2 regions of the Mycobacterium sp. smrl_JER01 genome follow, and region 1 is predicted to be linked to the other one. Evidence: predicted binding sites of a transcription regulator. Region 1 holds the regulator's gene; the other holds the start of a gene.
What was found. The regulator LexA, encoded in region 1, represses DNA repair genes until DNA is damaged. The targets are predictions, from matches to a motif close to CGAACANNTGTTCG.
Positions count from the first base shown of each region.

Region 2: the regulator LexA is predicted to act here: its motif matches at 1,543-1,556, upstream of ACNUDN_RS19845 (HNH endonuclease signature motif containing protein).

Region 1 is NZ_JBLXXK020000001.1:2,382,027-2,385,435, forward strand. Features, by position in the region: gene ACNUDN_RS11265 (LGFP repeat-containing protein) at 1-1,612, shown strand, start outside; gene lexA (transcriptional repressor LexA) at 1,652-2,362, opposite strand; gene ACNUDN_RS11275 (LysM peptidoglycan-binding domain-containing protein) at 2,595-3,068, shown strand; gene nrdR (transcriptional regulator NrdR) at 3,230-3,409, shown strand, end outside.
Region 2 is NZ_JBLXXK020000001.1:4,275,174-4,278,582, forward strand. Features, by position in the region: gene ACNUDN_RS19840 (hypothetical protein) at 1-24, shown strand, start outside; gene ACNUDN_RS19845 (HNH endonuclease signature motif containing protein) at 96-1,538, opposite strand; gene ACNUDN_RS19850 (adenylate/guanylate cyclase domain-containing protein) at 1,736-2,857, opposite strand; gene ACNUDN_RS19855 (DNA-deoxyinosine glycosylase) at 2,889-3,392, shown strand; gene ACNUDN_RS19860 (AraC family transcriptional regulator) at 3,370-3,409, opposite strand, start outside.

The sequences.
Region 1 (3,409 bases):
CCAACTCGGTGATCTCACGATCCCCGACGATCCGGTGGCGTCGATCAACGCGGCCCGCCGCGCCGCTGGTGGCGCGCTCGGGCCGTTGGGTGCCGCCGAAGGCGAGCCATACGAGATCGGGTCCGACGGAATGGGCCAGGACTTCGTCAACGGCACCATCTTCTACAGCCCGGACACCGGCGCCAACGTGGTGACTGGACAGGTGTTGGCCAAGTACCAGAGCGTGGGTGGTCCGGAAGGGGACCTCGGGTTCCCGATCACCAGTGAACAGGACGGCGGCCTGGCACCGGCGAGCCGCATCAGTGCCTTCGCCGCAGAGGACAAGCCGGTCATCTTCTGGACTCCCGACCACGGTGCGGTGATCGTGCGCGGGGCGATGAACGCCGCATGGGACGAACTCGGCGGGGCGACCGGCGAGCTGGGCGCCCCGGTGTCGGATCAGACACAAAACGGGGATGTGATCACCCAGCGATTCAGCGGTGGTGCCATCTCCTGGGACACGGTGACGCAGAAGTTCAGCACCGAACCGGCCGGACTGGCGGCACAGCTGGCGGAGCTGGAAGTGCCGGGGGCCGGACCCCCACAGGCGTCCTCTCCGACCCCCCAGGCGGCTGAGAACACCGAGAGCTCGGGGCTGAGGTGGACCTGGTGGTGGTTGCTGGCGCTGGTCCCGCTGCTGCTGCTGGGTGGGTTGGTCGGGCTGGCCGTGCTGCGTAAGCGTCGACGCCGCGACGAACAGTTCTTCGGCGAATCGGAGAGCGGGCCGCAGCACGACCAGGACGACGACGGCCGCGAAGACGAAGTGTTCGGCGACCGGTATGCCCGCGAAGGACTCGGATCGTTGGGTGCCGCGTCGTCGACGGGCAGGGACTTCGGTGCGGAGCCGCCCAGTTTCTGGGGTTCGCCGGCCGTCGGCGACAGCGCTGCGCGCGATGACGAGGCGCCGAACGTCGCACTCGGTGAGCAGGACGACCCGGACGCGGTGGACACGGCTCCGACGCGGGTGGTGACGGTCGACCCGGCGCCCGAGGCCACCAGCGCCGAGGACCTGTCCCACGATGTGGTCGAGGGGCCCGACGAGGCGGATCTCGACGACAGCGAGGTCCGGGACGACAGCGACAGCTGGGACGACCGGGACGGCTGGGACGACAGCCACGACTGGGACGACCGGCACGACAGCGACGACAGGACCGACAGGGACGACCGGGCCGACCGGGCCGACTGGGCCGACTGGGCGCACCGGGACCTCGACGATGCCGACCGGGCAGGTCTGGGTGACTTCGCGGCCGCTGACCGTGACGAGGCGGAGTTCGATCGGAGGCCTCCGGCCGCCCCGGTGCTGCCGCCGCCCGCCCCGCCGGTGCATGACGCGATCACCGACACCGGCCGGCACGCCCGGATCGACATCGACGAGCCCACCCCGCTCGGGACGGCGCTGCACATGCCGTTCGACGATCCCGCCGAGATCCCCGACGGGTATCCGATTAAGGCCGACACCAAGTCCGGCCTGTTCTGGACTCCGGACAGCAGCGATTACGACGAGGCGCCGGTCGAGATCTGGTTTGCCAGCGAGGAAATCGCACGCACCAACGGTTTCGTCCGGGGAGAGTAAGACCGCGGTCTGCGGGGTTCCGGTCGACGCGCGGGCCGGTCAGATCTTGCGGATGACGGTCACGACCTTGCCCAGGATGGCCGCGTCGTTGCCGGGGATCGGGTCGAAGGCCGGGTTGTGCGGCATCAGCCAGACCTGACCCCGGGTGCGCTTGAACGTCTTGACGGTCGCCTCACCGTCGATCATCGCGGCCACGATGTCTCCGTTGTCGGCGACGCTCTGCTGCCGGACCACCACCCAATCGCCATCGCAGATGGCGGCGTCGACCATGGATTCGCCGACCACCTTGAGCAAGAACAGCGAGCCTTCGCCGACGAGTTCGCGGGGCAGCGGGAAGACGTCCTCGACAGCCTCTTCGGCCAGGATGGGCCCGCCCGCGGCGATGCGTCCCAGCACGGGCACGAATGTGGGTTCGGGAAGCGAGTCGGAGCCGGCGACATCGGTCGTGACGATGGGAGCGGCGGGGGCCGCGATGCCGTCGTCGGCGCCACGGACATCGACTGCGCGCGGACGGTTGGGGTCGCGGCGCAGGTATCCCTTGCGTTCGAGGGTGCGGAGCTGATGGGCGACCGATGAGGTGGAGGTCAACCCGACGGCGTCGCCGATCTCCCTGATGCTCGGCGGATAGCCGCGGCTGGTCACCGACGCGCGGATGACGTCGAGGATGGTGCGCTGACGTTCGGTCAGGCCAGAGTCCCGGCCTCGGCCTGCGCCGGAGCCGTTGGTGCTGTCTCTGCTGTCGTCACTCATGGGCCTGAATGTAACGCGACCGCCGCCGATAATCAAACATGTGTTCGAGGTGTGTCGCCCTGTGCAGACGAACCGCTGTGGACGGACCGCGGCCGTTTTTCGCGTCGCCGGGACGTGTCGGTGGCGTGCGTTAGCGTTCGCAACAGTTCGATCACGTGTTCTATCAATCGAACACCTGATCGACTAGAGTTCGAACACAAGAGCGAACGGTCCTGATACGGAAGGCGAGCAGATGACCATTCTCGACGATCGCGCAACCTGGAACGAGTTCGAGCGCGCGCCCCGGCTGCGGATCGGTGACGGCCGGGTGCGGCCGGCGGTCCCGGCCCGTAGGCCGGCGACCCGCCGGCCGGGCGGCGGCGCCGCCGTTCGCTATCGGGGCACCGGGGTACTGGTGTCGCGGGCATCGCACCGGCGCCGCCCGATCACGCCGGTTACCACGGTGTTGCTGGCGTTGGTGGCCGCGGCGATCACGCTCTGGCTCGGGCTCGTCGGCCAGTTCGGCGGTCTGGCCGGCGGTGAGTCCGCCGTGCCGGGGCGTCTCACAGTGGTCCAGGTGCACAGTGGCGAGTCGTTGCAGCAGGTGGCACAGCGCGTCGCCCCCGATGCCCCGATCGCCGACGTCATCGACCGAATCCGTGAGTTGAATCAGCTGCAGTCGGTGGCGCTGGACGCTGGCCAGACACTGATCGCGCCGGTCGCCTGAGGCGCCCGCAGAGATTCCAAAACCGCTGCGGCCCAACCCTTCTGAGGACCGGTCCAATGAGGTACGCGCCGCTGAGTCCGGCATTGCGCCACCCGCGGCTGACGCAGGTACGCTCAAGGGCGTTCGAAGCGGTTGACTGTCGATGCGGCGAAGGAGCGGTGATGCACTGTCCGTTCTGCCGGCATCCGGATTCGCGTGTCGTGGATTCCCGGGAGACCGACGAAGGTCAGGCCATTCGTCGGCGCCGGTCCTGTCCTGAATGCGGGCGCAGGTTCACCACGGTCGAGACCGCGGTACTGGCGGTCGTGAAGCGCAGCGGCGTGACCGAACCTTTCAGCCGG
Region 2 (3,409 bases), 1.9 Mb from region 1:
GGCCGCATCACCGTGAGTGCCTGATCCTTTGCACGAAAAGGTATTTGCGCGACCAGACGCAGGTGACCGCGTCCCACGTCACGGGCCCTCGGCGTTCACGGTCCTTCGTCGTCTTCGGGGAGTAGGTATCTTTCGGGGTGGTGGTGGCCGTTGACTCGATGTTGCCCGGTGTCGAGGTCGGGTGGCGGGTGCCATTCGGTGTGGTTCTTGGCGTTCTTGCGGGTGGTCCAGCCGGTGTTGTCGAGCATGCGGTGGTCTGACGGGCAGGCGAACGTCAGGTCGTCGATGTCGGTCTGTCCGTCGTCTTTCCAGTCTGCGATCGCGTGGTGGACCTGGCACCAGTAGCCGGGGGCGGTGCAGCCCGGGCGGGTGCAGCCGCGGTCGCGCGCATGCAGCACGATTCGTTGCGCGGCGTTGGCCAACCGCTTGGCCCGGCCCAGGTACAGGGATTGGCCGGTGTGCTGGTCGTAGACATACAGGTAGTGGTGAGCCTGGGCGGCCAGCCGGATCAGGTCCGGCATCGGCAACAGCGATCCGCCGCCGGTGACCGCCATCCCGGCCCCTTTTTCCAGCTCCTGCAGTGTCGTCGACACGACCATCGTCACCGGTAATCCGTTGTGGGTGCCGAGTTCGCCGGATTCCAGGACGCGGCGGCCGACCGCCAAGAACGCGTCATGGTTGCGCTGGGCCTGGGTGCGCGGATCAGAGCCCCGTCGCTCGGGCGGCGGATCATGATCACCAGCCGACGCCTCACCGGAGGGCGGTTCGGCGCCCGCCCCGTTGGCGACCTCGCAGTCGCCGGCGTCGGTGTCGGTGTCGGTGTGGGGCAGGTTGGCGCCAGGGGCGGCTTCTTTGGCGAAGATCGCCTGCCAGATGGCTAGGGCTTCGGGGGTCAGGGTGCCCGAGATGGTGGCGGTGCCGTCGGGGTGTTGCTTGCTGATCCGAATGCCGCGTTTGCGGGCCCGCTCCTGGTCGCATGGTTCGGCGCCATCGGGGTCGATCATGGCCAGCAACACCCCGGCGGCCTCGTCGAGGCCTTCGGGATCCAGCCCGGAACCCGCGTGAGCCAGGTGTCGGTCGGCTTCGGCGCGGGTATCGACGTCGACCCAGGCGGGCAGGTCCTTGTGGAACTTCGCAATGATCGCCACGTGCTCCTCACTCAGCAGTCCCTGGGCCTGGGCGGCGGCAGTGGCTTCCCACAGCGGCGGCAAGGGCTGCCCGGTCAGTCCGCGACGCGGGCCCAGAGTCTTTGCCCGCCTCAGCCGCCGACGGGCCTCTGCACCGGAGATCCGCAAGGAGGTGGTCAACACCGTCTTCCACGACGCTTCGCCGAGCCGGGCGGGTTCGGTGTCGCTGATCACCGAGGCGAGCAGTTGATGTTCCACAGTGGGGATGCGGCGCAGGTTGCGTTCCAGCCGCGCCTCCAGCTGAACCCGCTCGGCGGGAGTGAGCGCGTCGTAATCCAACGCCAGGATCGACTGCATCACCGTGTCGAGGGCATCGAAGGCCCCCAACACGTCCTCCCGCGAGCAACCCATGTATCGAACACTAGTTCGATGCACCGACAAATCCGCCCGCGATGTGACCCAAGAAACCACAGTGACCAAAGAAATTTCAGAGGCCAGAAATTTCAGAGGCCAGAAATTTCAGACGCCCTAGAAACCACAGTGACCGAGAACCACAATGACCTCGAAACCACAATGGCCCCCTGAAACATTCAGAGGCCCTAGAACATTCAGAGGATGGTGGCTCTGCGCGCCCGGAACGTCTTCACATCGGACTTGATGCCCTTGAGGTGCTTGCCGCCCGCGAACGACCACGTGAAGCGTTCGTCCTCACCGATCTCCTCGCGCGTCGTTTCGGCCACCAGCACCGATCCGGGCCTGGCCGCCCCCGTCACGCGGGCCGCAAGGTTCACCGGGCTTCCGAACCAGTCCCCGGCCCGGCTCACCGCCATCCCGGTGGCGATTCCGGCACGCAGCCGCGGAAAGTCATCGTCGTCCTCGGTCTCGTCGACCAGTCTCAGAAGGGTGTCGAGCAGCGGCGCCGCCTCGGGGCTGACCAACATCACCTCGTCACCGATTGTCTTGATGAATCGCACTGGTGCAACGGCGAATTCGCGCGTCATGTCGGCCAGCCGCTGCGACAACTTCTCGAGATCCTCCGGCGGAACCGCCTCCCCGAGGCGGGTGAACCCCACCAGATCGGCAAACCCGATCGTCACCAGCCGTGCTCCGGGAAGGTGCTGTCCCTCAGCCCGTTCGGTCGCGTTGACGGCTTCGGTCTCGATCGCGTGGCGCAGCTGCAGCAGCAGCACCTCCTGGATCATCGGACCCAGCAGCGGCGCCAGGCTAGCGACGAGCACCTCGGATTGCTGCGCAATCTCCAACTCCGTTGCGCCCGGGCGGATGACGGCAGCGAGTGCCGCATAGCGCATCGCCTCGGCCGCACGCGACAACCCGTCGCCCAAGAGCCGGGTGATCTGCACCAGCTCGTCCGGGTCGATCCCGGCATCGAGGAAATCGCGGGTGAACTTGGCGGCTTCAGCGTCGGCGCGCAGGAACACTTCCGCGTCCGGGTCCTCGACCCGAGGCAGACCCATCGCGCGTTGAATCCGCTCGAACAACTCCAGGTCGACACCGGCATCGGTTGCCGCCTGCCGCGCCGACACGTACTGCCCGTCGTCGCCGATGACGCGCCGCGATGCCAACAGCATCGGGGCCGGATTGCCCTTGATCTGGTCGACGTCGACGCCGCGCCGGATCAACCAGCGGATCAGCTCGGCGCGCTCGATGCGCGCGTCACCGACGAGCCCGTCGAGCAGCTCGGATGTCTCCAGATCGAGGTCTTCGGCCACGTGCCCCAACGTATACGGAATAGTCGGAGGCATGACGTCCCCGACGCTGCAGAGCTTCCCGCCGCTCGCAGTGCCCGGCGCACAGATACTCATTCTCGGCAACATGCCCGGTGACGCGTCACTGCAGGCGCAGCGCTACTACGCCCATCCGCGCAACGCGTTCTGGGGCATCACCGCCGAGCTTTTCGGGTTCGATGCCGCCGCCACCTACCGCGACCGAGTCGCCGCGCTGACCGGGGCCGGCGTCGCGGTGTGGGATGTGCTCAGGCACTGCCGAAGGGTAGGCAGCCTCGACTCGGCGGTCGAGCCGGACAGCATGGTGCCCAACGATTTCGCCGCATTCTTCGCTGCCCACCCGACGATCACCCAGGTGTACTTCAACGGCGCCGCCGCCGAGAAGAACTACCACCGCCTGGTCACCGCGCCGGACACCATGACCTACACCCGGCTGCCGTCCACCAGCCCGGCACAGACCATGTCTTACGACCGCAAGTTGGCGGCGTGGCGCCAGATCAAGGCCGCCGTCCGTAGGTAGCGGCATACTCCCCCGGT